Regions from separate parts of the Peribacillus sp. CSMR9 genome, predicted to be linked through region 2. Evidence: riboswitches for the same ligand, from Rfam matches in the RefSeq annotation. Region 2 holds a riboswitch; the other holds the start of a gene.
What was found. A riboswitch is a leader RNA that binds a small molecule or an ion and turns the genes downstream of it on or off. The one in region 2 is predicted to bind FMN.
Positions count from the first base shown of each region.

Region 1: it holds a riboswitch for FMN, as region 2 does, so the genes downstream of both, ribE (riboflavin synthase) here and N9I19_RS06985 (ECF transporter S component) in region 2, are expected to answer to the same signal.

Region 1 is NZ_JAOPHO010000006.1:57,188-61,405, forward strand. Features, by position in the region: gene megL (methionine gamma-lyase) at 1-1,075, shown strand, start outside; gene N9I19_RS06030 (tryptophan-rich sensory protein) at 1,093-1,773, opposite strand; FMN riboswitch at 2,029-2,159, shown strand; gene ribE (riboflavin synthase) at 2,306-2,944, shown strand; partial or broken gene ribB (3,4-dihydroxy-2-butanone-4-phosphate synthase) at 2,963-3,601, shown strand; gene ribH (6,7-dimethyl-8-ribityllumazine synthase) at 3,676-4,146, shown strand.
Region 2 is NZ_JAOPHO010000008.1:35,852-40,069, forward strand. Features, by position in the region: gene N9I19_RS06970 (RecQ family ATP-dependent DNA helicase) at 1-107, opposite strand, end outside; gene N9I19_RS06975 (YpbB family protein) at 107-1,171, opposite strand; gene N9I19_RS06980 (ferredoxin) at 1,461-1,709, shown strand; gene N9I19_RS06985 (ECF transporter S component) at 1,848-2,429, opposite strand; FMN riboswitch at 2,596-2,732, opposite strand; gene serA (phosphoglycerate dehydrogenase) at 3,812-4,218, shown strand, end outside.

The DNA.
Region 1 (4,218 bases), on a different contig from region 2:
AACATTCACTTTTGAAACGGCCGAGCAAGGGGAACGGCGTTTTGCCGGTATAGAAGATGGATATATTTATTCACGCCTTGGAAATCCGACGGTACAAGTGCTGGAAGAAAAGATTGCCGCTTTGGAAGGCGGGGAAGCTGGCCTTGCTTTCGGATCAGGTATGGCTGCAGTTTCTGCGGTGCTTTTTGCCTTAACTAAAACGGATGACCACATCCTGTGTTCACAGGGTTTATATGGTTGTACTTTTGGCCTTCTGCAGTTAATGAAAAATAAATACCGCATCACTCATGATTTTTGTGAAATGGATACAGAAGAAAAGGTAAGGAAAATGATTCGGCCGGAAACGACCTGCATTTATGTAGAAACCCCGATCAATCCGACGATGAAAATGATTGACTTACAGATGGTAGTGAGAGTAGCGAAGGAATATAATGTGACGATTGTAGTCGATAATACGTTTTCGACACCCTACTTACAGAGACCCCTTGAATATGGGTGTGATATCGTCCTTCATAGTGCTACGAAATATCTTTGCGGACATGGGGATGTCGTTGCGGGCCTTGTCGTTGGTAAGAAGGACTTTATTAATCAGGTAGCTGGGACTACACAGAAGGATATCGGTGGAATCATTTCACCATTCGATGCCTGGTTACTATTGCGGGGGTTAAAGACCTTGCCTGTCAGGATGGACCGTCACTCAGCCAATGCAATGAACATCTTTCATGAACTTGTGAAACATCCAAAGGTGAAAAAGGTATATTATCCAGGTGATGAAGCTTCACCGGATCATTATATAATGCAAAAACAGATGAAACACGGAGGCGGCCTTATCTCTTTCGAATTGCATGGTACAAAACAGGATGCACAGGAATTCCTCAATAAATTGAAACTTATCAAAATTGCCGTCAGTCTAGGGGATGCCGAGACATTGATCCAGCATCCCGCTACCATGACGCATTCTGCCGTTCCTGAAGAATCGCGGGAACAAATGGGCATCAGTGACCAACTGGTCCGTCTCTCAGTTGGCCTTGAAGCTTGGCAGGACATCTGGCACGATCTTCAGCAAGCTTTTTAGACCACCAGATTTCCCTATCAGTTCTTCCGATTTTTAATGAAGGTCGTGATCGACACGATAAAAAGGAGAGCAGCCAGAATATAAGAAATGTCTGTGATTACCTGGCAGGGCGCACCATTTCGGATCCGGATGCCAATGAACGTCCAAACGAATACGAGAGGATAGCACCAATCCCGGTTTTTACCAGAAAAGACAAAGGCCAGGATTGTTGCTGCAATCAGCAAAACGATCGTCCAAGCTACACTGGAAATCCCAAAACCGTCCCATTCGATATAGGTAAGGTAATAAGAAATGTCGGCGATGGCTGCAACACTCACCCAGCCGGTATAAACGGAAAACGGAAATAGGTCGAAAGGAGTATGCTCCACTTTTTTAATGCTTGTATAACTGACCAATAATATAGCCAAAAGAGCAATGATAATGAATACGGATAACAAAAATCGTTCGTAATGCCAAGCCAAAAGCCAAGCGCCATTTAGGACACAGCTTAAAGCGAACCAAGGGAAGGATGCCTTATTGGCAGGGCTGTTTTGATGTTTACTTAAAAACTGCCTGAATACCCAGATGGCGAGCAGAAAATAGATTAAACCCCATATGGAAAATACATAACCGGCAGGAGTGAAGAGGACATCCAGTTTATCGGAAATCTCTCCAGATGTTCGGCCGTTCAAAGGCAGGAAATTGGCTAAAAAATTCATCGTGACGACGAATAGAAAGAAAAGCAAATTGTTGATGGCAATAAGCTTGGGCTTCCTCCTTGTTTGAATTGTAATCCCTATAACCTATTCCACCAATTAGGCCCGGTTAACCTTTTGGAGCACATCGAAGTTACTTGGAGCGGAATTTCATTTTTCCATAAAGTGAGGGAGTTCCTGTAACAAATGAACCATTTAAGTTTAGAAATTTTACATCCTCACTTTAAGGTGATAAAATATTCAAAGATTCATATTATTTTAGTCCTTCGGGGTCGGGTGAAAATCCCAACCGGCGGTGATGAAGAAATTCTAAGCCCGCGAGCCTGATAAAGGCAGGATTTGGTGAGATTCCAAAGCCGACAGTAAAGTCTGGATGGGAGAAGGACGTGTGGAACCCAAGTGTATACGTACGCCTAATTTTTCAAAAAAGAAAATATTAGGCCTTTTAGGTATACAGTTTTTTTCACTCATTTCTCCTGTTAACTCCTTAGGTCATCCTAAGGGGTTTTTTATATTTTATAAAAGGGGGAAAAACATGTTTACGGGAATCATCGAGGATATCGGTACCGTCCATTCCTTGAAAAAAGGGAAAAGCAGTATGGAGTTGTCGATCCGTTCTGAAAAAATCCTTGAAGATGTTCATCTGGGGGATAGTATTTCAGTCAACGGGGTCTGCTTAACGGTAACGTCCTTCACGAAAAGTTTGTTTACGGTCGACGTAATGCCGGAAACGGTCAAAGCTTCCTCGATCCGGACGTTAAAATTGGGATCACCTGTGAATCTCGAACGAGCCATGAGTGCACAGGGAAGGTTTGGCGGTCATTTTGTTTCAGGTCATATCGACGGGACCGGAACAATCATAAAAAAAGAACGAAAAGAAAATGCCGTATATTATGTAATCCAATTGGAAGAAGGGCTCAGTGCCTTTTGCATTCCAAAAGGCTCTGTAGCCATTGATGGAACGAGCCTGACGATATTTGGAATTGAACGAAACCTTTTGACTGTATCTCTGATTCCATTGACTCATCAGGACACCGTATTGGGACAAAAAGCGGCTGGCGATATCGTTAACATTGAAAACGACATGATAGGGAAATATATTATACATCAAATGAAAAATGGCGATTCAAAACCAGGACTGAATTTAGAGTTTTTGGCAGAGCACGGATTCTAATAAAAGGGCGGTGTAATGATGTTCCATACAATTGAAGAAGCGATCGAGGATTTGAAAGCTGGCAAGGTAGTAATCGTATCCGATGATGAAGACCGTGAAAACGAAGGGGATTTCGTCTTGTTGGCCGAAAAGGCTACGCCGGAAGCGATCAATTTCATGGCGACTCATGGACGAGGTTTGATATGTACAACCATTACAGAAGAACTGGCAGGGAAATTGAACCTGCATCCTATGGTAGGAGAAAATACCGATCATCATGGTACTGCCTTTACGGTTAGTGTCGATCATAAAAGCACTTCCACAGGAATAAGTGCTTTTGAACGGTCCTTGACCATTCTTGAGCTTCTTAAAGAAGATTCGGTTGCTGAAGATTTTCAAAGGCCTGGTCACACTTTTCCGATAGTCGCTAAAGAAGGCGGCGTATTAAGGAGGGCAGGACATACGGAGGCTTCGGTGGATTTGGCAAAATTATGCGGTGCCGCTCCAGCTGGTGTCATATGTGAAATCATGAATGATGATGGATCGATGGCACGCGTATCCGATTTAGAAGTCATCGCTGGGAAATTTAACCTGAAGTTCATTACGATAGCCGATTTGATTCGGTATCTTGAACAAAGTGATACAATCGGGAAACAGGCACTTGAACTGAACATCCCGAATGCTTGAAGGATTTTTAGCGAAATTAATCTTTAAATGAAAAAAATGTTTTTTAAAATTAGGAGGAATTGGACATGGGGAAAGTTATTGAAGCACAATTAATAGGATCAGGATTGAAAGTCGGAATCGTGGTAGGAAGATTTAATGAGTTTATCACAAGCAAGCTTTTAGGAGGGGCATTGGATGGCCTTAAGCGTCATGGCGTTGATGAAAATGATGTTGACATCGCGTGGGTGCCGGGTGCTTTCGAACTTCCGTTAATTGCGAAGAAACTTGTGAATACGGGTAAATACGATGCGGTTATCGGACTTGGAACGGTAATCAGGGGTGCCACTTCACATTATGATTATGTCTGCAATGAAGCAGCTAAAGGCATGGCTTCCGTTTCTTTGGACACAGGTGTACCGGTTATCTTCGGTTTGTTGACAACTGAGAACATTGAACAAGCCATTGAACGTGCCGGAACAAAATCAGGTAACAAAGGCTATGAAGCTGCCGTTAGTGCCATTGAAATGGCCAACCTTGGAAAATTGATAGAACAGTGATTTCACATCAGGAAAGCCGCAGGGAATAACATTCCCTGCGGCTTTTTGATGTGCCGGATTTTAAGGTCAATG
Region 2 (4,218 bases):
ATCGCTAATGTATGACGTCCGGACATCAATGATTCGATCACTTCTTTTTGTCCAGGACGAAATTCATCAAATCCAAATTTTTCTTTTAGGACACGTTCTATATTCATCATCCATCACCTATTTTCGCAAGTACAAGCCTGATTTGGAAAAAGCTTATCTGTTTATTATCGACCATCTGCTTGATAGCCTTAAGCTTTTTCGTACCAAGTTCATTAATAGCGGCTGCAATTTCCCTCTCATCGTCGAGAGACACATAATCGGCAATCGGAAAACTTTTATCCGATAGAACAATTTCGACTAGGTGATCCTCAATGGTGTTGACTTTCAATCGGCGGACCTCAGCTATTTCCCCAAGGTTTTTCCCTTCTTGGATGTATCGTAAAGTAGTTTGTGTAGATTGTGTCAAATGAGGATTTTCACCCCTTTGCCAATCATAGATCAACGTTGACAAAAGGGGGTAACCCGTTCCCGTTTCCATTTCAGAAAGCATTTGATGCAACGAGTCAAGGAAAGTAAAGCGGATAAACTCTTCTTCTAGATCTTTCCTTTTTGCAATCTGTTCAAACGTAAGCCCAATCCTGTTTGTCCCAGTTAATTTCATAATGAAAACATCTCGTTTCAAATCACTTTGACTTTCTAAAAGGGATATCAGTTCTTCATATAGATGTTGCGCAATCAACTCTCGGTCCTGACGATTGGCATGTAAAAATTCCTTTACGAAAAATTGGATTTTGGGATTTCTTTGTATCGGATAAAAACGCCTTTCATTGTGGACAATATGGGATATGGTTTGAATGAGTAAGTTTAACCTTCCCCAGAAAACCGGGGTGATATTGTGATACTTCCAACCATTTATAAAATTCGGAAAAGGATTATCATTGAAGTAATCGACTAACATCCCCTCACCTTGCATACTAATTTCAAATGCATCTGATTTATCCGTTAAATTTATGTATTCATGGTCAAGGAACTGTTCAATGTTTTGATTTAACTGCTGACGGGTAAATCGTGGTATTGTCCCAAATATATTCGTCAACCCGAATAAATGGGCATCCTGGATTGTTTGTGACGACTTCTTCCCCTGAAGCATATGGTATATAGCATAAATGGAACGTTCACCTTGAAATTTTTTTATCGCATATAGAATGATTGCCTGTAGATAATTTTTCATGGGACTCACATCCTTGTTTCATTTATCCAATAAACCTATTGTAACAAAAAACTGCAAAAATCGCCGTTATTATTGATGAATACAAGGAAAATTATGTGACTAAATGACGCATCATGGAAAGGGCCATGTTAATTATTCGATGATTTTCGTTGACATCCTGCTACATGATAGTTATTATCAATACAATTTCTATTGAAAAGTTTGGCATTCGGTCTTACAATAAGAAAGAGATAATAATCTGAAATAAAAAGATTATCAGTTGTCTATCAACTTAGGAGGGGTTATATTCATGGCTAAATTTACTATTGTGGATAAAGAAACATGCATCGCTTGTGGCGCTTGCGGAGCAGCAGCACCAGATATATATGATTATGATGACGAAGGGATTGCATTTGTTACCCTTGACGATAACGAGGGAATCGTTGAAATTCCAGATGTACTTATAGATGACATGATGGATGCATTTGAAGGATGTCCAACGGATTCTATTAAAGTTGCTGATGAGGCATTTGACGGGGATGCACTAAAATTCGAATAAAGATACAAGCCATTTTCAATCGAGAATGGCTTTTTTTTTTGGTCAATTTCATTGCATCTTCCCCTGCCAAATTAAACGGACATAAAAAACAACCGAATTTGGATATCGGTTGTTTTTATGTTTCTATCGTAAATGCCATTAAGCATTTTTATATAATGTTTGCTTATTGATCCATGCCTGTAATTTAATGAACAACAACATGAATACAGATGTTATAAGCACGCCTTTAATTACATTGAAAGGCAAGATTGCCGTCGTGATTAGCTTTCTTGATTCGGGTGCCGACATTGCATCCCATCCCATAAAGAAGGTATAAGCCGGTAAAAAGACATAATAGTTTAAAACACTCATAAATACTGCCATGGAAACTGTTCCCGCAAGTAAAGCGAACGTCATCCCTTTTTTTGAATTGATTTTCTGAAATACATAATAAGTTGGCAAGACAAACAGTATTCCAGCTATAAAGTTAGCAATATGCCCCACAGGTACAGCTGTCAAGGTCCCTGTCATGACTAAATCCAATAGGTTTTTAAGGAATTCAACTAGAATTCCTGCCATAGGACCAAAAATCAATGCCGCCATCAATGCTGGTATGTCGCTAAAATCAACATTCAGAAAAGGTGGAAATCCTGGAAACGGAAAATTCAAAAGCATCAATAAATAAGAAATGCTTCCCATCATTGCCAGTGTGACCGTTTTTTTCACTTTATTCTTTTTCATAGTTCTCTCTCCTTCTTTTCCGATCTACCTGAAAAGAGGTTAGTGTTCCTTAATGATGTCGATGCTCAATAAAAAAACCTTTAATTCCAATAGAATTAAAGGGATAAATTAAAGGTTACATCAAACAAACGTATCAGCAAATGACTGTTGAAACGCACTCAGGAACCTCCATCTTCTCCCATCCAGACTATACTGTCGGCTTTGGAATCACACCAAATCCTGCCCCGTAAGGCTCGCGGGCTTAGAAGGAGAACTTCCTTCATCACCGCCGGTGGGGAATTGCACCCCGCCCCGAAGATAGACCTATAAAATTTTTAGTTTCCTTTCGTTTCCGAAAGGTGCGTTAAGTAGCTTTGTATCAGCAGTTTATTCATATAGGCGATTTAATGTGTTTCCACTAATCCCCTTTGAAAACCCGCTTTTCCAACCAAGTTTCCTACCAAAAACCTACCGTTTCTCCACCACTTAATTTATTTGATTTTATCATGCAAATTTAAAAAAGCAAGAAATAAATTTCCGCCTTTAACCTTTTTATCATTTGCTCCAAACCAATTAAAAAAGACATGCTTGGGTATTTTATTATTCCTACCGACCTATAGTACTCTATAACGAGCATTGGCTAATAACTCATATGTTTGTCTTCTTCCTATCTTAAGCATTTCTTGAATCTCTTTTGGTTCAAGCACCTCGGGATATTCGTTTCTGTTTATAAGCCCCATTTTAAAATCTCCTTATTTTAAATACAGCTAGTTTTTAATAATTCGATTCCTCCTTATGTATTTTTTTCTTTGATCAGAGGCCTTTTCTTTTAGGCAAACGGCTGACAACGCGTTTTAATCGCTCCAGTTTTTTCTGTTTATCCTGTTGATCCGCATTATAAATCGCTATACTTCCTGTCTGGCCGCCAATTTGATTAGTGGGACCAAAGATCTTACATTTCTCTTACGTAATGCCATGAGTTCACCTTGCCGGATTCGAAGCCAATATGAAGATCATCTTGTTACGGTACTCAAATCCGCTAAGACTTACTTACTTTATCTTTGGTCCAGTAATCCACTTTGGGCTTACCAGTGGTTTTGAGCATCTGTTACATACAGTTAGGATGAATATCTATCGTCATGGTGAATGTCCATTTATAGATTAAAAGGTTTAAAACAATAATTGGATATACAAAATGATAATTCGGAATAATGTAAATAATTTTTCTTTTTTAGCAATCGATGAGGAAGCCAATATTATGGCGGCCTTCCATACACGATCAGGATGATAATTATTGTTTTAAGCGCTTACATCCATTTAAGTCAAATTGACATAATTACCATTTCAATTGTAAAATTAACTGAAATTTAAGATAATTATTCTCCCCTAGGAAGGTGTTTAGCATGTATCGGATTTTAGTGGCAGATGCCATCAAACCAGAAGGACTCGGACCGCTATCAGAGGCATCCCATATTCTTCTTATTCAGAAGACAGTAGAAGAAGCGGCAAATGAACTTGATCGAATTGATGCAATACTTGTAAGAAGTGCAACGAAGGTAACGGAAGATTTAATGAACCGTATGCCGCAGTTGAAAATCATAGCACGCGCTGGTGTCGGCGTCGATAACATAGACATCCCCGCAGCGACAAAACGCGGAATTGTCGTGGTTAATGCACCCGACGGAAATACCATTTCAACAGCAGAACATACATTTGCGATGATGGCCTCCATGATGCGACATATTCCGCAAGCTTATGCTTCATTAAAGAATGGGGAGTGGAAACGTTCTTCATATACAGGAACGGAACT